DNA from 4 places in the Sanguibacter antarcticus genome. Region 1 is predicted to be linked to each of the others. Evidence: riboswitches for the same ligand, from Rfam matches in the RefSeq annotation. Region 1 holds a riboswitch; each other region holds the start of a gene.
The links. A riboswitch is a leader RNA that binds a small molecule or an ion and turns the genes downstream of it on or off. The one in region 1 is predicted to bind cyclic di-AMP.
Positions count from the first base shown of each region.

Region 1 (4,928 bases):
TACTCGGTCGTGTCGATCTCCCCGCGGGCGTACCTCTCGGCCAGAATCTGGCGGGGGCGCTCGTGCCCGGAGGGGGTCGGTTTGACTAGAGGTGCCGCGGACGCGTCTGGGCCGCGTCGGACGCCGCCACCGATGAATCGGACGGCCAGGATGACGAGCAGCGTGACACCCACGATCGCGAGGAGACCGAAGATCCAACCCCAGCCCATTCCGCCGTTCATCCCATATCCGTTGCCCATGTCCCACTTCCTGTCCGACGTCGTTCGGCGTGAGGAGAGTCCGCAGCCTATACCGCAGGGGGTATGTCTTCACCGTAGACCTGTGGAGGTCTCATGGGCGGGCCTCGTAGGCCGACGTGCATGATCTTCATGCGATCTTCATGGGACTGGGCAGGGCGGGCGTGATCGTCGGGCGGCCCAGGACGGCCCTGCCTCGATGGCAACGAGCGCTCCCTTGCGACCACTGACCGCCTGGACCGTCGACCCGTCGGGGCTCACCTGCACGGTGTCTGGACTGTTCGCTCCCTCGATCGTGGGCAGCACCCGGCTGGTCTCGGCGTCGATCGAACTGAGGGCGCCTCAGTGGTTCTGGTGCGTGAAGCTGCTCGCCGACGGCGAGGTCGGTGCTTTCGTGACCTCGTGGTCGGAGTGATCATGCCCCCTGCGCATCATGAACATCATTCCGACCATCATCAACGGGCAGGCGAGCACGGCGGCCAGAGTAAGTGCTTCACTGAAGGAGCGCCCAGCGGCGAGCAGGACGATCAGCACCGCTGCGGCGATGCCCAGCATTCCCAGGAGGTGGGACTTCCCACCGTGATTGTGATCCTGCTTGTTCATCGTTCTCACCCAGATCTCTCATTGTGCGTGTTGTGGACGACTGACCAAGCTCTCGACGTCCCGCTGCTGACCTCTCGAGGTTGCAGGGCCCACCCGTGCGGGCAGATGCAGAAGTGACGAAGAATCGCTGAAGATCTTCCTGCGGCACTAGCTGCTACGTCAGGCGTCCGACGCCGCCGGGACGAGGGTCGGGCGGTGCGATGTGGCCGAAACAGGGTCAGCGGTGACGGTGGACGTCGACCAGTGCAGACAGCACGCCACCGACCAGGCCGCCGTACCAGGTGAACCCCATCCCACCGAGGACCTGGAACAGATACGCACCGTCGATGGGGGCAGGCGGTCAAGGTTCTGGGCGACTACAGCCCCGACGTCATCCAGGTGCCCCGCGGGATCCCGGTGCGGATGGAGTACGACCGGCAAGAGACGGGAGACTGCACCTCCCGGGTCGGCGTGCCGACCTTCAAGGACGACCAGGACGACCACGCGCACCAGACGACGACAGTCGAGCTCATGCAAGAGGCGATCGGTGACTTCGAGCTCGCCTACGGCGTGACCATCGTCCGCGGTCGCCTGCATGTCACGGACGCTAGAACGCCCGCGAGTGAACCGGGCCCGCCGAACAAGGCCACCACACGCATAGCTACAAGCCGGTCCGCGAGGCGCAAGGATCCAAAGCCCCCGATCCAGCGCCTGGTGGACGAGGTCTCCAGCTACTTCGTGCCCGCGGTCATCCCTAGCGCGATCTGATTCTTCGTGGACTGGTCGCTTGTCGGTCCCCACCTGGCCTTCATCTTCGCCATGATCGCGGCAGTGTTGGTACTGACCATCGCCTGCCCGTGCGGCTCGTCTCCGCTGACACCGAGTCAATCTTGATCGTCGGCAGACGCGATCGTCTGTCTGGAGCAGCGATGAGCACAGTCTCCTTGCCAGTCACGGTCGCGCGAAGGATCGTGACTGGCAAGGACCCAACACCGTCTATCAGGTCATGCGGACGAAGGTGGGGTTCGACTGCCAGATCTCGCGGAACTGGATGGTCTTCCCCGGCTTGGGCGCGTCGATCATCGTGTTGCCGCCCGCGTAGATCCCGATGTGGCCGGGGGAGAAGATGAGGTCTCCGGGCTGCGCCTGGTCTCGCGAGACGACGGTGCCGGCTGCTTGCTGCTCGCCGGAGGTGCGGGGGATGGTGATGCCGACCTGGGCGTAGACGTACGAGGTGAAGCCGGAGCAGTCGAATCCGGTGGGGGTAGTTCCTCCCCAGACATACGGGACGCCGACGTAGCGGCTGGCCGCTTCGATGATGGCGCTTCCGGAGGCCGCGGCAGGGATCGAAACCTCAGCGGCAGCTTCCGTCGGGGCGGCGGCTTCGCTCGTCACTGTCGCGGTGGGCGCACGCTCGGCGGTCCGCGAAGCGGCGGGGGCAGACTGGACCGGCTCGGGTTCGGGCTCGGGCGCGGGTGTGACGGTGACGGCAGTGTGCTCGACGGTCCACGACGCGTCGGTGGCTACGGTGACTGCGGGCGCGACATCCAGCTGTTGGCGGGCCTGGGCTGTCAGTGCATCGACGTCCACGGTGCTCGGCGAGGAAGCGGTGGCGGGTGCTGCCGAGGCAGGCGCTCCGATGAACATCGAGACGAAGAGTCCCGAGGAGGCGGCTGCGACCACTGTCCGGCGACGCATTGTGGTTGCGTTCTCGCAGGTACTGAGGAGCAACGTCGTCAGGGGCGTGATAGGGCGCCTGGCCGCGCGATGGCGGGCAGAGTTCACCGTCGAGTTCATATTCTCTCCATGACGTCTGCGAGGTTAGCTGTCGGGTTCGGGTAGGAGAACGCCCGGCCGATGACCTCTCGGGTCATGCGGCTTCACCCCAAGGGCGCAGAGCTGCGCGCCCACTTCTGGGTCCCCCGTCCCTGCCAACGAATTCGTCGGCAACCTCAGGCGGTGGCAGGGCTCGACGTGCCGCTTGAGCGCTTCACTGGCATCTTGCCGCTGTGGAGCCTCTCGAAAGTACAGGACGTACCCGTGGTATGTCACGGGATGATCACGGCTCGTGGGGGTGAAGCGCTCACCCCGACGAAGGGACCAGCAACGATGGGCTCATCGAGGTCTCAGGAACTCTTGTTAGCCTGTCCACAGTTGGGGCTTTCCGGTGATTGGGGGGACATGTGCGCGCTCGGGTGAGCAGCATCCAGCGCGTCGGCGCTGTCGTCGTCCTGCTCCTGGTGGTGCTCCTCGGGGTCGTGCTGAACAGCGCGTCTGAGGACGGGCACGGCGGGCACATGGAGCTCGAGGCACCGATGTCGGTCGCGTCAGGCCTGCTGGACGAGACGTGGACGACGCCCGCGGCGTCAGAGATCCTGCTCCTTCCCTTGGACCACCCAGCGGCTGACAGCTCGCTCCACCACGTTCTCGTGGTGTGCTGCGCTCTGGTCGCAGCAGCAATCTTGGTACCGGTCGTCTCTCGGTGGATCCTGGGCAGGAGCGGACTGCGACGTGTGCACGACGACGTCCCGGCCGTGCTGGTGGCGGCACTGACTCATCGCCGTCGAGGCAACCGACCCATCCCGGCGCACTCTCTGTGCGTCCTGCGCGTGTAGGAGCCCTCCGGTTTGCCGTCCCCGCGGTGAACCTGAGCAACCACACCCAGATCCTGTCCCTCGTATCGAGGGACGGGCTAGACGATGGAGCCCACCATGAACACCAAGACACGCATCGCTGCCTTCGCCGCCTCGCTGACCCTGGCCACAGCTCTTGCCGCGTGCGGCGATGCTGCGCCCGAGGCGGAGTCGACACCCGCGGCGCAGGAAACATCTCAGGAGGCCGCTGAGGTCGCGCACAACGGCGCCGACACCGAGTTCGCACAGATGATGATCGTCCACCACGAAGGCGCAGTCGAGATGGCTGACCTTGCGGCGACGAACGCCGAGAGCGAGGAGGTCAAGGACCTCGCAACGGAGATCTCCGCTGCCCAGGGGCCCGAGATCGACACCATGACGTCCTGGCTGGAGAGCTGGGGTGAGGAGACCTCGCCTGATGACGGCATGGAAGGCATGGACCACGGCGACATGGAGATGGAAGGACTGGACCAGGAAGCGGTCATGGCCGAGCTCGGTGCCCTGACCGGAACCGAGTTCGACCGACGGTTCCTCGAGCTGATGACCAGCCACCACGAAGGCGCAGTGGGGATGGCGCAGGAGGAGCTGGACTCGGGCGAGAACGCTGATGCTCTGGTGCTCGCCCAGACGATCATCGACGCTCAGACGACTGAGATCGCAACGATGCAGGGCATGCTCGACAGCTTCTGACTCAGTTCACCTTCCTGTGGCGGGACAGCGAATCACGCTGTCTCGCCACGCCCTGCTTCTCCCTTCCTAAGGACTTTCAATGCGCCCCCGTCCCATCGCACGACCAGCCTCTGTGCTGGCGCTCACCGTCGTTCTCGCCCTCGCAGGGTGTGCCACATCGCCAGCTACCGACGACCCGGCCGAGGACGCGTCCGACGCGGCGTCGCCCACGTTCGAACACATCCACGGCATCGGTCTCAACCCTGGTGACGACAAGGTATATGTCGCAACACACCAGGGACTCTTCCAGCTCGATGGTTCGGTCCCGCAGCCCGTCGGCGAGAGCCGAAGCGACATGATGGGCTTCGTGGTCACAGGGCCTGACACGTTCTACGCCAGCGGCCACCCAGCTCCCGGGGAGGTCGCGCCGGCAAATCTGGGTCTGCTGCGCAGCACTGACGCTGGAGCCGGGTGGGAGGAGGTCTCCCTGCGCGGACACAGCGACTTCCACGACCTCACGGGAGCAGGGGAGCGGCTCTACGGCTTGGACTCCTCCGACGGTCTGCTCAAGATCAGCAACGACGCAGGTGTGACCTGGGCGAGCGGACCGAGCATCAACGCTCGAGATGTCGATGTCGATCCGAACGACCCGGACCGACTCGTCGCGACGACGGAGACCGGCCTTTTCGTGAGTACGGACGGCGGGCAGAGCTTCGCGCCTCACGAGTTCCAGCCGACAGAGCGGCTTGTCCTGGTCGCCCATGTACCCGGGAGGTCGGAGCAGCTCACAGCATCTCTCGCAGGTGTG
Region 1 covers NZ_PDJG01000001.1:257,615-262,542, forward strand. The annotation lists gene ATL42_RS01160 (SHOCT domain-containing protein) at 1-239, opposite strand, end outside; gene ATL42_RS01165 (DUF2933 domain-containing protein) at 579-839, opposite strand; gene ATL42_RS01170 (hypothetical protein) at 1,218-1,586, shown strand; gene ATL42_RS01175 (C40 family peptidase) at 1,818-2,465, opposite strand; gene ATL42_RS16610 (hypothetical protein) at 2,458-2,628, shown strand; cyclic di-AMP (ydaO/yuaA leader) riboswitch at 2,614-2,774, opposite strand; gene ATL42_RS01180 (hypothetical protein) at 3,014-3,433, shown strand; gene ATL42_RS01185 (DUF305 domain-containing protein) at 3,530-4,141, shown strand; gene ATL42_RS01190 (F510_1955 family glycosylhydrolase) at 4,221-4,928, shown strand, end outside.

Region 2 (4,928 bases), 900 kb from region 1:
CTCCTCACGGTGGTGGCCATCCTCGGGATCATGGCTTACCACTCCTGGCCGCTCGCGCTCCTGCTCGCCATCATCTACCCGGTCTTCACCTGGCTGACGACCATCACGAGCGTGCGCTGGCAGGCGCTCGAGTCGACGAAGAACACCGAGCTCGACATCGCCGGAGGGCGCTTCGCCGAGGTCATCGGCCAGGTCCGCGTGGTCAAGAGCTTTGTCCAGGAGCGCCGCGAGCTCGCGAGCTTCGAGGAGCGCTACGGACGGACCGTGCGCACCACCCAGGTGCAGTCCCGGTACTGGCACGTCATGGACACCTCGCGACGCGCCGCGCTCAACGTCATCTTCTTCGTCGTCTTCGCCCTGATCTTCGTCGGAACGCTGCGCGGCACCTTCACGATCGCGGTCATGGTGCTCCTCGTGCAGCTCGTGACCATGGCGCGCCAGCCGGTCCTCTCGATGAGCTACCTCGTCGACTCGGGGCAGCGCGCGATCGCGGGCAGCCGTGACTACTTCTCTGTCATGGCCGAGATCCCCGAGCGTGACGAGCTGCCGGACCTCTCGGGGCCCCAGCGCGCTCCGCAGCACGCCGCGGGGGTCGACCTCGACGGCGTGACGTTCTCTTATGAGGGCACCGAGGACGTCCTCAAGGACGTGACGTTCTCCATCGCACCAGGGGAGCGGATCGCGGTCGTCGGCGAGAGCGGCGGTGGCAAGACCACCCTCGTGAGCCTGCTGCTGCGGCTCTACGGCCCGGACTCCGGGACGATCCGGGTGGGCGGGACCGACATCTCGAGCACCTCGCTCGAGGCCCTGCGCGCAGACATCGGTGTCGTGTTCCAGGACCCAGCGCTCTTCTCCGGCACGATCCGCGAGAACATCGCGTACGCGAACCCTGGTGCATCGGACGGCGAGGTCGAGGCTGCTGCCCGCTCGGCGAACGCGCACACGTTCGTCACGCGCTTCCCCGACGGCTACGACACACAGATCGGTGAGCGCGGCATCAAGCTCTCGGGTGGTCAGAAGCAGCGGATCGCCGTCGCTCGCGCGATCCTCAAAGGGGCTCCTGTCCTGGTGCTCGACGAGGCGACGAGCTCGCTCGACTCGAAGTCCGAGCGTCTCGTCCAGGAGGGGCTAGAGCGCCTCATGGCCGACCGGACGACGATCATCATCGCCCACCGCCTCTCGACGATCTCCTCGGTCGACCGCATCGTCACGCTCAAGAACGGGAGGGTCGACGAGATCGGCCCGCCGGACGAGCTGGCGCGTACCGGCGGGATCTATGCCGAGCTGCTCGCGCTCCAGGCGTCGTCGACGTCCCGGGACCGTGCGCGGTTGAAGATGTTCGACATCCGCGCCTGAGCGGCTCCCACGGCAGCTGTGACGGGGCGGCACGCGCGTGCCGCCCAGACGCAGAAGGCCCGGTCCGCTGGAGCGGACCGGGCCTTCTGTGGTGCAGCGTTGCTGTCGGGCGGCGTCAGCCGTGCGTCATCAGGAGATGCGGATGAAGGTGGGGTTGGACTGCCAGATGTCGCGGAACTGGATCGTCTTGCCCGGGCGGGGCGCGTCGATCTGGGTGTTGCCGCCGGCGTAGATCGCGATGTGGCCGGGGGAGTAGATGAGGTCGCCGGGCTGAGCGTCGGCACGGGAGACGACTGTTCCTGCAGCGGCCTGGGCAGCGGCGGTGCGGGGCAGCGAGATGCCGACCTGAGCGAAGACGTAGGACGTGAACCCGGAGCAGTCGAAGCCTGAGGGTGTGCTGCCCCCGTAGACGTACGGGACGCCGACGTAGCGGCTGGCTGCATCGATGATCGCGCTGCCGTTCGCCGATGCAGGGATCGCGGCGGTGAGTGCCACTGGGGTCTCAGCGACCTCGGCGGTCGTCTCGGCCACGGCCGTGGTCGTGTCGGCGACTGCGGTGCGCTCAGCGGATCGCGTGGTCGTTGCTTCGACGCGGACGGGCTCGGGCTCGGGCTCCGGCTCCGGCTCGGGTTCCGGGGCCGGCGTGACCGTGATGGACGTCTGCTCGATGGTCCAGGAAGCGTCGGCTGCGACGGTCACTGCTGGTGCAGTGACGAGTGCTGCGTTCGCCTGAGCGGTCAGGGTGTCGACGTCGAAGGTGCTGAGCGCTGCGTCTGTCGTGACAGGAGCGGCTGCGGCGGGCGACGCGCCCATGAGCGAGACGAGGAGCCCGGACGACGCGGCGACGATGGCGGTGCGACGCCCGAGGGCGGCGGCGTTGCCCGTCGCGCCGGTGGACAGCGAGGCGAGCGGGGTGATGCTGCGGCGCGCTGCGCGGTGGCGCGCTCCCGAGGTACGAACGGTCATATTCTCTCCAAAGACGCCTGCGAGGTTAGCTGTCGGGTTCGGGTAGGAGAAGAACACCCGGCCGTCGGACCGTGATCCGCGCGGCTTCACCCCAAGGACGCTGCGAGCAGCGCCCACTTCTGGGTCCCCCGTCCCTGCCATGGTCTCTAGATCGCCTCGAGCAGTGGCAGGGCTAGACGTTCTGCTCGAGCGCTCCGTGGGCGGTTGCCGTGTGGAGCAACTCGAAGGTACATGACATACCGGTGGAATGTCACGGGGAGATCACGGCCAGTGTTGCCGGCGGGGCTTCGGGCCGCCGTGACGGGTCTCGGGCGGGCATGTGCAGCCGCGGCCCACGCGCAGGTCACGGGGCGATCTTCTCGAGCCTGGTGGGTGCCGGTCGAGTCTCGGTGCGGGGTCGGCGCGGCGAATAGTGACGGAGGTCATAGACATTTCTGCCAGTTCGGGCGGCAGGGAGTGCTCTGGCGGCGCAGGGTGAAGGCGCGGCGAGGTCTGTCTGGCGACGGTGTCGCCGGCGTCGCGGCGTGAGCGGTCAGCCTGTTATGTGACGTGCGTCACTGTTAGCGTGGGGTGTTCGGGCGGTGGTCGGAATCTCCGACGTCTGCATCCTGCGCGACCATGGCACAAAGGCGGGCCTGCGATGACCTCACGACTCAATCCCTACCTCGGCTTTCGTGACACGGCGCGAGAAGCCATGGAGTTCTACCGAGCGGTCTTCGGAGGGGAGCTCACGGTGAGCACGTTCGCCGACCTCGGTCAGGCCGACGACCCTGTCGAGGGCGCGAAGGTCATGCATGCCCAGCTCGAGGCGCCCGACGGCTTCGTCCTCATGGCGGCCGACACCCCGAGCGCGATGGATCGCACACCCGGCGGGAATGTCGCGATCTCCCTCAGCGGTGACGATGTCGCAGGGCTGACGGGCTGGTGGGAGAAGCTCTCCGTCGGCGGTGTCGTCGCGCACCCCCTCGGGCCGTCCCCGTGGGGGGACCTGTTCGGGATGTGCCGCGACAGGTTCGGCGTGTCCTGGATGGTCTACATCACGGGCGCGGCCGGCTGACTGGACCAGGGCATCAGCGCACGGCGAACTGGCGGGCTCTCATCTGGGACTGCAAGACGTAACGGCGGAGCATCGTCGCCGTCGCGTCGTCGGTCTCGAACACGACGACCACCTCGGGCTGGACCCCGCGCGCTGCAGGGAAGACCCTCAGGACGGTCCCGGTGATGCTCGTGCTCGTCTCGTCGAGCGCGAGCGTCATGGTGACGACGTCCTCAGGAACGAGGTCGAGGGCCTCGAAGCGTGCCCGGACACCACGCTCGCTGAGGTCGACCACGAACCCGGTCGTGAGCTCGGCCGGCTCGCGGAGCGGCTCCGCGCCTTCCTCGGGCTCCGGGTCGACGCGCTTCAGGGTGACCTGCTCGCCACCGGCGCCTCGGACGTACTGCCGGTCTTGGGTGAGGCGCAGCCTGCCCTCGACCTCGAGGATCCACTGCAGCCCGCCGTCTCCGCGCCGCTCGATGAACACCGTGTCGACGTGGTGGCGGCCGCGCGGGCTGTGCCAGCGCACCACGACTGTCGACCCAGGGCCGGGCAGGTCGATCACGAGGAGGTCGTGGGGAGCGAAGACCCGCATGACGTGGCCGTCCGACTGGTCGACCCATGTGGTGTAGGACCGCTCCTCCGACGTCGACACCTCGATCTGCTCGCCGGCGACGGGGAGGGTCGCGCGCGTCATCGCGGTGCCTGGGTGATGGCCGACATTCTCATGAGCCACCTATCGGCCGTCGAACGTCAGACGTGAGGAGCTGCGGCGCGGTCGCCGAGGCGATCCTCCGAGTGAGTGTCGTACGCAAGAAAAGTGTGCCAAGCGGCCGCTGTGCCCCTGTCTGCTGCAGCGGCCCGGTACGCAGAGGGGGAGCCAAGAACCAGCAAGGACGCCCCCCCGGACCGACGATCGTCAGGTCCGTCCCAGGCCGGGTGCGCATCGGTGGTCAGGGCATACTTGGTCGACGACCGTCATGCGGACGGTGCCACCACGATCCGTGACCGAAACGGGGTCCAGAACCTGATGTCCTCTTCAGCCGACACGCAGAACCCGAGCAGGCCCATGGTCGTCGTCATGGGTGTCTCGGGCTCGGGAAAGTCGACCATCGGCGCGCTCGTCGCCAACGCCCTCGGAGTTCCGTTCGTCGATGCGGACGGTCTCCACCCGATCGCCAACATCGAGAAGATGGCTGCCGGGACGCCGCTCACGGACGAGGACCGGTGGCCCTGGCTCGCTGTCGTCGGCCAGGTGCTCGCCGACGCCAGCGGAGGTGTCGTCGTCGCGTGCTCGGCGCTGCGCCGTGTCTACCGCGACGCGATCGTCGCGGAGGCCCCTGGAACCGTGTTCGTGCACCTCGACGGGACCAAGGCGGTGCTCACCGCGAGGCTCGAGGGGCGCAGCGACCACTTCATGCCGCCGGAGCTGCTCGACTCACAGCTGAGCACCCTCGAGGCGCTGGACCCCGACGAACGGGGGATCGTGATCGACATCGATGCAGACGTCCCGTCGATCATCGCCGACGCCATCACGAGGGTCCCGCCCCTCACGACCACCCGGAGCGCC
Region 2 covers NZ_PDJG01000001.1:1,156,056-1,160,983, reverse strand. The annotation lists gene ATL42_RS05240 (ABC transporter ATP-binding protein) at 1-1,356, shown strand, start outside; gene ATL42_RS05235 (C40 family peptidase) at 1,486-2,322, opposite strand; cyclic di-AMP (ydaO/yuaA leader) riboswitch at 2,321-2,495, opposite strand; gene ATL42_RS05230 (VOC family protein) at 2,963-3,379, shown strand; gene ATL42_RS05225 (PilZ domain-containing protein) at 3,393-4,055, opposite strand; gene ATL42_RS05220 (gluconokinase) at 4,389-4,928, shown strand, end outside.
Region 2: linked by a shared signal. The riboswitch ahead of ATL42_RS05235 (C40 family peptidase) and the one ahead of ATL42_RS01175 (C40 family peptidase) in region 1 are both predicted to bind cyclic di-AMP.

Region 3 (4,928 bases), 2.8 Mb from region 1:
GTCGCCGAAGGCAGCCGACATCCCCTCGTCGGCAGCCTTGACCCAGGCGTTCTCGATGGTCACGGACTCGGCGGCGGTGCTCGCCGTGGTCGCGGCAGGAGCGTCGGACGATGCCGCCGGGGACTCGGTCGTCGTGTCGGAGCTGCTGCACCCGGCCAGGGCGAGGAGGGCGACGGTGGCCAGGGCGACGGTGGGCTTGGTCAGGCGTGCAGACATGTGAGTCTCCTTCGGTAGGGGTGAAGCAGGAAGAGCACGCAGGACCGGTGCGGTCCGGCGGAGGGTCACGAGGGGTCGCCGGGCTGGTTGGGAGGACGACGGCGCACGAGACGCGGCACCCCCCAGAAGAGGGCGGTCGCGACGAGCGCGCCCGCCGCACCGACGACGACGGGCCGGACCCACGACGGCGACGTCGAGGTGTCCGTGGTGGTGCTGGCGGCGGCGTCAGCAGAGGGTGCCTCCGACGCCTCGGTGTCTGGCGCGGACCCCTCGGCGTCAGGCGCCGTCGCGGACGGCGGAGCGGTGTCCGTCGTGCCGGTCGTGCCAGCGGCCTGGGCGTCGCCGACGGTGAAGGGGACGACGCCGGAGATCGGGTGACCGTCGGCCGACACGACGCGCCAGCGCACCTCGTACGACCCGTCCGGGATGTCGTCTGCCAGCGGCACGACGAGGTCGGCGTCCTCGATCGTGGGGTCACCGTCGGTCCAGGTGGCACCGCTGTCGTCGGTGACGATCACCGCGGGGCCGATGGTGAGGATGTCGTCCGAGAACGTCAACGTCACGTACGTCGGGGCGACGTCGAGATGCTCCCCCTCACCAGGGGAGCTGTCGAGCAGCTCGTCGTGCGCGCTGGCTGACGGTGCGCCGACCGTGACGAGGAACGCGAGGAGCGCTCCGGTCCCGGCCGTGCGCAGGGCAGCGCGAGGTGGATGAACAGTCATGTCGGGTACGACCTTCGGTGGAAGGTCCGCGCACGGCGCAGCGACAGCGAGCAGCCGTCGACGACCGCCCAGACCGCCCGGTGCTCCGTCAGGGGAGGGTGGGCGTCCGGTCGTTCACCTGTCGGTGCTCTTCAGCCGGAGGTCTGTGGCGCTGTGCGCAGACACGTCAGGACAGCACGACCGGTCCGGGGCACGACGGTGTCGCGCCACGACGGCGGGTGCTGTGTGGGACTCAGACCAACGACAGGACGGGTGGGCCGCGACGGACCACACCGGAGGACATCACCGGCAGGGCGACCGGCACCCAGGTCCCCGCGGCGCTCGCCAGCGCGGTGCGCGGGTGCGCCGGCAGAGCGGCGACCCGGACGACCGGCGGCAAGAGGAACGCAGCGACACGGCTGGACAGACGCGTGAGACGCGACAGGACGGCTTCGCCCCGCTGCAGGACGACGATCGTCACGACGCCCGCGAGCGCGTGGGCGAGCCACATCCACCCGGCGCTGTGCCCGGCATGGGCCATCGACCCGGTCGTCGAGCTGAGGACGACGAGCGCTGACTGTGCGTCGTGACCGGCGTGCAGCCCTCCGTCGCCGACGACCTGGGCCGTCCCGGTCGTCCCGAGGACGAAGAGCGTGTGGAAGAGGATCTGGCTCAGCGCCACCGACCCTGTGAGGCGCAGCCACGAGCGGCGCAGCCCCGCGAGGGCGACGCAGGCCGAGGTCGCGAGCAGGAGGGGGACCGCGATGCCGAGGATGCCTGGCACCGTGCCGCCGGCGAGGACGTGCGAGAGGAGCGCGACGAACGTCGAGAAGGCAGCCGCGACGAAGCCGTGCGTCGCGCGGGACGCGCGCGAAGGCGTGCCTAGCACGCTTGTGCCCCGACTGCTCATGACCTAGATCCTAGGCGATCGATCTCACGAGACACCGTTCGTTCCCAGACCGTGACCGATGCCACAACCTGGTCGAGCGCGTCTCGAGAAGCCTCGGGACGCGCTCGGACCGGGTCGCGGCACGCTCTGGGAAACCGACGCGACCCGGCGAGGGCCCCGACCGCAGGCGGTGTCAGCCGACGCGGATGAAGACGGGGTCGGCCTGCCAGATGTCGCGGAACTGGATCGTCTTGCCCGGGCGGGGTGAGTCGATCTGGGTGTTGCCGCCGGCGTAGATCGCGATGTGGCCGGGGGAGTAGATGAGGTCGCCGGGCTGAGCGTCGGCGCGGGAGACGATCGTGCCCACGCCGGCCTGCGCGGACGAGGTCCGGGGCAACGAGATGCCGACCTGAGCGAAGACGTACGACGTGAACCCGGAGCAGTCGAAGCCCGACGGCGTGCTGCCGCCCGAGACGTACGGGACGCCGACGTAGCGGCTGGCCGCGTCGATGATCGCGCTGCCGCTCGCCGACGCAGGCACCGCGACAGGAGCAGCCTCGATCACGGGAGCCGCCTCCGTGACGACGGTCGACGTGACTGCCGAGCGCTCCGCCGAGCGCGACGTCGTCGCACGCACAGGCTCCGGCTCCACGACGGGCTCCGGGACCGGCTCGGGCGCCGGCGTCACGGTGATGGTCGTCAGCTCGACGGACCAGGTCGCGTCCGCCGTGCTCGTCACAGCGGGTGCCGTCTCGAGGGCGGCGCGGGCCTGCGTCGTCAGCGCGTCGAGGTCGACGGTGGTCGAGGCGGACGGTGCTGTCGAGGCGCTCGCGGGGGCAGCGCCCATGAGAGAGACGAGAAGGCCCGACGACGCGGCGAAGAGTGCTGTGCGTCGGCCGATGATGCTGGCGCTGGTGCTCGCGCTCGTCGCGAGATCGGTCAGGGGCGTGCGTGCTCGTCGGTCTGAGCGGTGCTGGGCCGGGCGGGGTCGAACAGTCATGTCTCTCCATGACGCCTACGAGGTTAGCTGTCGGGTTCGGGCTGGAGAACTGCGCCCGGCCGTTCGGACGAGTCCGAGCGGCTTCACCCCGAGGGCGCTGCGTGCAGCGCCCAGATCTGGGTCCCCCATCCCTGCCAAGAAGATCGTCGAGACCTCGAGCGGTGGCAGGGCTAGACGTCCGCTCGAGCGCTCCACGTGGCGGTCGCCGTGTGAAGCACTCCGAACATATGTCGCCTACCTTGGGTATGTCACGGGGAGGTTACGGGTGATCTTCCCCAGGGGCGGGTGAAGTCCGGGTGGAACGGTGCCGATCTCAGTGCGTCGCGCTGGCTGCGGGTCGGACGACCTGATAGATCGCGTGGTCCTGCCAGCGCCCCGCGATCTGGAGATAGTCGGGTGCTGTGCCGATGCGGACGAAGCCGTTGCGCTGCAGCACACGCTGCGACGCAGCGTTGTGCAGGAGCGTCTCGCCCTGCACGCGGTGCAGCCCGAGGACGTCGAACGCGACCCGCACCGCGTCGCCCACCGCGGCCGTCGCCAGGCCGTGCCCGTTCGCGTGCGCGCTCACCCAGTAGCCCACGCTGCACGACTGGAACGCGCCGCGGACGATGCCGCTGAGCGTGATCCGGCCGACAACCTCCCCCGCACCGTCGAGGATCGTCAGCGGCATGCAGGTCCCCTGGGCGTGCTGCTCCAGCACGGCCTCGACGACGGCCCGCTGACCCTGCTCGGTGAAGTACGTGTCCGGCCGGGCGGGCTCCCACGGCGCGAGGAACTCCCGGTTGCGCACCATGAGGTCTGCGAACGTCGCGGCGTCGTCGAGCGTCGTGAGGCGGGTGGGGCCGGGCGACGGCATCATCCGACGCGACCCAGGGCGATCGCCGCATACATGAGGGCCGCGACCGTCTCGCCGTCCGTGATGGTCCCGTCCCGCACGAGCCCCATGACCTCGGACCACGGGAGCGTCCGGGTGCCCGTGATGCCCTCGGCAGCCTGCTCGGCGGCCTCCTCGGCGGTGTGCAGGCCCCGAGCGAGGTAGACGTGCTCGATCGCGTCGCAGACGCCGTTGAGCGCGAACATCGTGCCGAGCCGTTCCCACGACGACGCGGCCAGGCCCGTCTCCTCGCGGAGCTCGCGCTGGGCGGCGAGCAGCAGGTCCTCGCCGTCCGAGCCGCCCGCGGGCACCTCCAAGGACAGGGTGCTGGTCGCGTACCGGGCCACCTCCACGAGGACGACCTCGTCGTCCTCCGTGAGCGGCACGACGAAGACCGAGGGGTTGCGAATCTCGACCACGCCGTAGATCCCCGGGGTGCCGTCGGGCCGGTCGACGGCATCCTCGCGGACCCGGATCCACGGGTTCTCGTAGACGACGGTCGACGTGCGGGTGGTCCAAGGATTCATCGAACCAGTCTCGCAGAGCGACCGGCACGTCGGCGTGAGACCCTGGCGGCAGAGCCCTGCGGGCTCCCGGACGAGCGGTGCCGTACCCGGTGTGCGACAAGACGGCGCCTTGGAGGCAGTCATGTCCTGGATCGTTCTTGTCGTGTCCGGAGTTCTCGAGGCCGTGTGGGCCACCGCGCTCGGAAGGTCCGACGGCTTCAGCCGCCTCGGACCGTCGGTCGTGTTCGGTGTCGCGCTCGTCGCGAGCATGGGAGGCCTCGCCTACGCGATGCGTGAGCTGCCGGTCGGCACGTCGTACGCCGTCTGGGTCGGTATCGGTGCTGCGCTCACCGTCACGTACGCGATGCTCACCGGCACCGAGACCGTCTCGCTCGTGAAGATCCTCCTCGTGCTGGGCATCGTGGGCTGCGTCGTCGGCCTCAAGCTCCTCCACTGACGCGCCGGGCCGGGCCGCGCCGGGCCGCGCCGGGCCGGGCCGGGCAGCCCGGCCCTCCCCTCCCACGCCTCCCCCTCCCGGCTCGGTTGGCCCTCCCCTCTCCCCCGACTCGGCCCGGCGCTCCTCTCCCCAGCTCCCCCCGCCTGCTGGTCAGCGGGCCTCCGGTGAGGTCGGTACGTGTAGTCGAGTTCGGCAAATCCGACCGACGGTCTCGACTCGCAGTGTCGAACTCAACGGCTGGGACCGGGGTCGGGACCGGGGTCGGGACCAGGGTCGGGACCGGGG
Region 3 covers NZ_PDJG01000001.1:3,069,995-3,074,922, forward strand. The annotation lists gene ATL42_RS14020 (copper chaperone PCu(A)C) at 1-216, opposite strand, end outside; gene ATL42_RS14025 (copper resistance CopC family protein) at 282-938, opposite strand; gene ATL42_RS14030 (hypothetical protein) at 1,171-1,827, opposite strand; gene ATL42_RS14035 (C40 family peptidase) at 2,000-2,806, opposite strand; cyclic di-AMP (ydaO/yuaA leader) riboswitch at 2,804-2,965, opposite strand; gene ATL42_RS14040 (GNAT family N-acetyltransferase) at 3,120-3,662, opposite strand; gene ATL42_RS14045 (NUDIX domain-containing protein) at 3,662-4,207, opposite strand; guanidine-III (ykkC-III) riboswitch at 4,256-4,318, shown strand; gene ATL42_RS14050 (DMT family transporter) at 4,329-4,643, shown strand.
Region 3: linked by a shared signal. The riboswitch ahead of ATL42_RS14035 (C40 family peptidase) and the one ahead of ATL42_RS01175 (C40 family peptidase) in region 1 are both predicted to bind cyclic di-AMP.

Region 4 (4,928 bases), 140 kb from region 1:
CGGCCGGGTCGGCGACGAAGGGGGTCGTCTCCGTGCGTGTCTGCGCCCAGTCGTAGAGCACCGAGGCGGACTCGGCCGTGCGGGCCGCAGCCCACGCGAGCCCGCCCTGACCGAGCATCCACTCGATCTGCTCGGCGAGCAGGAAGAGGGTGGCCACCGCGGGCGTGTTGAGGGTCTGGTTCGCGCGAGAGTTCGTCACGGCCGTCTGGAGCGACAAGAAGTCGGGGATCCACCGGTCGCTCGCGTCGATCTCGGCGATCCGCTCGAGAGCAGCGGGTGAGACGACGGCCAGCCACAGCCCGCCGTCCGACGCGAACGACTTCTGCGGCGCGAAGTAGTAGACGTCCGTCTCGGAGACGTCGACCGGCAGCCCGCCGGCAGCCGACGTCGCGTCGACCACGGTCAGGGCCCCCTGCTCGGCCGAGCCGGGCACCCGGCGGACCGGGGCCATCGCACCGGTCGAGGTCTCGTTGTGCGGCCAGGCGTAGACGTCGACGCCTTCAGCGGTCTCGGGGAGGGCGACGGTCCCCGGCTCGCCCGACGTGATGATCGAGGTCGAGAGGAAGGGGGCGCCCGTCGTCGACGCCGCGAACTTTCCGCCGAACTCCCCGAAGACGCCGTGCGCTGCACGCTCCCGCACGAGGCTGAACGTCGCGGCGTCCCAGAAGGCGGTCGACCCGCCGTTGCCGAGGACGACCTCGTACCCGTCCGGGACGTCGAACAGCTCGGCCAGGCCGGTGCGCACGCGGCTGACGAGCCCCTTGACGGGGGCCTGGCGGTGGGACGTGCCCAAGAAGGTGTGACCCGTCGCTGCGAGAGCGGCGAGCTGGGCGTCGCGCACCTTGCCCGGGCCGCTGCCGAACCGGCCGTCGCGCGGGAGGAATACGGGAGGGATCGTGGGCGCTGTGTCAGTCACGCGCCACACCTTACGCGCGCCCGATCGTCCGGCGTGGTGGCGTTCGAGCCCCGGGATAGGGTGTCTGTCGGAGACGAGTGAAATCGCCGATCGGCGCGGTTCGGGGCCTTCCAACGCCATCTGATCTACAGGAGGAACGCGTGAGCGACCTGATCGACACCACCGAGATGTACCTGCGGACGATCTACGAGCTCGCAGAAGAGGGGATCGTCCCGCTTCGCGCCAGGATCGCCGAGCGGCTGGGACACTCGGGACCGACCGTGTCGCAGACCGTCGCCCGCATGGAGCGGGACGGGCTGGTGGTCGTCAGCGGCGACCGGCACCTCGAGCTCACCGAGCTCGGCTACGGCAAGGCGATGCGCGTCATGCGCAAGCACCGGCTCGCCGAGCGGCTGCTCACCGACGTCATCGGGCTCGACTGGGAGTTCGTCCACGACGAGGCCTGCCGCTGGGAGCACGTCATGAGCGATCGCGTGGAGCGCCGGCTCGTCGACCTTCTCGACCACCCGCACTTCTCTCCGTACGGCAACCCCATCCCGGGCCTCATGGAGCTGGGGGAGTCGTCGGAAGCAGTGACCTTCCTCGACGGCGTCGTCTCTCTGACCGCTCTCGTGTCCGCGCGCTACGCGAACGGTGGGGTGCTCGAGGCGGGGGCGTTCCCGGCGACGGTCGCACGGCTCGGCGAGCCGCTCCAGACGGACACCGAGCTTCTCGCTCGGCTGGCGTCCGCCGGGATCAAGCCCGGAGAGGTGGTGCGGATCGAGCGTCAGCCCGACGGCGCGGGGATCTCGGTGACGTCGGAGGGGGCGGAGATCGTTCTGGACCTTCCGGACGAAGTATCACGACACATCTTTGTTGTGGCATAAGTCACACCGGCAAAACTTGAGGCCTGGAGTGGGTGACATACCGATGGTCTCTGAGGTACCGTCATGTTGCTTCGTAGGCATAACAAACTATCGAAGTGCAAGAGCGAAACGCCGAACCCTGCCATCGCTCGAGCTAGCCCACGACCCGCTGGCAGGGACGGGGGACCCATAACTGGGCACTGGTCGCAGTGTCCTCGGGGTGAAGTCGTATGAAAAGTTCATTCGGCCGGGTGTTCTCCTACCCGAACCCGACAGCTGACCTCGCAGGCGTCATTGGAGATAAACGTGACCACTAGCACCACTCGTGCCCGCCACAGGCAGGCTCGGCGTCCCATCAGCCCACTGACCACGCTCGTCAGCTCCGCGACCGGCAACGCCGCCGTCATGGGCCGTCGCACGGCCGTCGTCGCTGCGTCCTCGGGTCTCCTCGTCTCGTTCATGGGCGCTGGTGCGGCCATGGCTGCTCCTGCATCCAGCAGCCCGGCACTCAACTCCGTCGACGTCTCTGCGCTCACCACGCAGGCGCGTGCGGCACTGAACACGGCTCCTGCCGTCACGGTCGCCGCCGACGCGACCTGGACGGTCGAGCAGACCGCGGTCTCGGTCACGCCGAAGCCCGAGGCTGCCCCGGAGGTCGAGCGCACCGTTGCTGCCACGCGCAGCGCCGAGCGGACGTCGCTCACCGAGGACACCACGACCACCGCGAGCGCCACGACAGAGACGGCAGCGGCCTATGCGGTTCCCGCATCGGCTGCCGGCAGCTCGATCATCGACATCGCGAGCCGCTACGTCGGTGTCCCGTACGTCCTGGGTGGATCGACCCCTGACGGCTTCGACTGCTCCGGCTTCACCGCGTACGTCTTCGCGCAGGCAGGGATCTCCCTCCCGCGCACGGCAGCCGCACAGCACTACGCGGGGACGATCATCTCCCGCGACCAGGCGCAGGCCGGTGACCTCATCTGGTCTCCTGGGCACATCACGATCTACGCCGGTGGCAACACCCAGATCGATGCTCCCAAGCCCGGTGGAAGCATCCAGTTCCGCTCGATCTGGCAGTCCGACCCGGTGTTCATCCGTATCGGCTGATATCTCTCCTGTTGACGAAGCCCGGACCGCATCTGCGGTCCGGGCTTCGTCATGTCCGGATCTGTCCTGGTCGACCGTCAACCCGGTGCATGGTGGATGCGGGTTTCGCGTCATGGGAGCGTAAAGTCGTTGACGAGTAACGTCTTGGACCATCACGTCAAGGGAGTCTCCTCATGAGCCGCACCGAAGCAATCCTCGTCGGTATCGACGGTTCAGCATCGAGCCTGCACGCACTCGACTGGGCGACCGCCCTCTCGAGACGGTCCGGCCAGCCGCTGACTGTCGTCTGCTCCTACTCCTTGCCCTCGTTCGCGGCAGCGTCGCTCGACGGCGGCTACGCAGCGCTCGACGACTCCTCGATCCAGGCAGGGGCCCGCGTCGTCCTCGACGAGGCTGTCGCCCGCGCGGAGCTCTCGGGCGTGACCGTCACAGCGCACCTCACGACAGGTGACGCGGCCGGGGTGCTCATCGAGATGTCGAAGGACTTCTCCTTGGCTGTCGTCGGCACGCGTGGGCGCGGTGGGTTCGCCGAGCGGCTCCTCGGAACGGTCTCCTCAGCGCTCCCCGCCCACGCCCACTGCCCGACGGTCGTGGTGCCGCTCCGCTCCGAAGAAGCAGCGCCTGACGAGGACGCCGTCGCGCCGCTGCACCGGATCATCGTCGGGGTCGACGGGTCGCCCTCCGCTCACGGAGCGCTGGACCGTGCGATCGAGCAGGCGATCCTGTGGGAGGCCGAGCTCGTCGCCGTCGCCGGCGTACCCGTCGGTTCAGGGTCGGGGCTGCTCGCATGGCTCCCGGCGTCGATCGACCACGAGCAGGTCCTCGAGGACGTCACGAGGGGCCTCAACGACATCGTCGATGCCGCCGAGGCGGAGCACGCGGGCCTGAAGATCAAGCGCATCGTGCTCGACGGCACCGGCGCAGAGCTCCTCACCGAGTTCTCCACCGCCAGCGACCTCCTCGTCGTCGGTTCGCGTGGGCGTGGCGGCTTCGCAGGGCTCCTCCTCGGCTCGACGAGCCAGGCGGTCCTCCACCACTCCGAGTGCCCGGTCATGGTCGTCAACAAGCACTGCGACGCCCCACGACCTGCTGACAGCGCGTCGCTCTAGCCGTCCTCGGCGAGCACGTCGCGGAGCTGGTCGAGGCCGTGGTCGAGGTCCTCGACAGAGATCGTCAGCGGCGGCGCCAGCCGCAGGGTCGATCCGTGCGTGTCCTTGGCGAGCACGCCTCGTCGCAGCAGCGCGAGGCACACCTGCTTGCCTGTGCCCCAGGCAGGGTCGACGTCGATGCCTGCCCACAGGCCGGCGCCGCGCACGTCCACGAGCAGCTCCTCGGTCACGAGGTCGTCGAGCCGCGCCTGGAGGTGGTCGCCGAGAGTGCTCGCTCGCTCCTGGAGGTCTCCCGTGCTCAGGAGGTCCACGACCGCGAGCCCGACCGCGCACGCGAGCGGGTTGCCGCCGAACGTGGAGCCGTGCGTTCCCGGTGTGAAGACCCCGAGGACGTCCGAGCGACCGACCACCGCGCTCACCGGCACGATGCCGCCGCCGAGCGCCTTGCCCAGCACCACGAGGTCCGGGCGCACGTTCCACAGGTCGCACGCGAGCGTGGTCCCCGTCCGGCCGAGGCCTGACTGGACCTCGTCCGCGATGAGAAGGATCCCGGCGTCGTCGCACAGGGCGCGGAGGGAGGGCCAGAAGCCGGGCGCGGGAACGATCACGCCTGCCTCGCCCTGGATAGGTTCCATGAGGACGGCGACGGTCGAGGAGTCGATCGCGGCCTCGACAGCAGCCGCGTCGCCGAAGGGGACCACGCGGAAGCCCGGGGTGAACGGACCGTAGCCGGCCCGAGCGTCGTCATCGGTCGAGAACGAGACGAGCGTCGTGGTGCGACCGTGGAAGTTGTTCTCCGCGACGATGATGGTCGGGCTGGTGATACCGCGAGATGCGCCCCACTTGCGGGCCGCCTTGATCGCCGTCTCGACAGCCTCGGCGCCCGTGTTCATCGGCACCATCATCGACTCGGCAGCGCCTCCGGCGACCGACGGACCCACCAGGCCGCAC
Region 4 covers NZ_PDJG01000001.1:116,514-121,441, forward strand. The annotation lists gene serC (phosphoserine transaminase) at 1-916, opposite strand, end outside; gene ATL42_RS00550 (iron-dependent transcriptional repressor DtxR) at 1,057-1,782, shown strand; cyclic di-AMP (ydaO/yuaA leader) riboswitch at 1,882-2,067, shown strand; gene ATL42_RS00555 (C40 family peptidase) at 2,068-2,868, shown strand; gene ATL42_RS00560 (universal stress protein) at 3,042-3,977, shown strand; gene rocD (ornithine--oxo-acid transaminase) at 3,974-4,928, opposite strand, start outside.
Region 4: linked by a shared signal. The riboswitch ahead of ATL42_RS00555 (C40 family peptidase) and the one ahead of ATL42_RS01175 (C40 family peptidase) in region 1 are both predicted to bind cyclic di-AMP.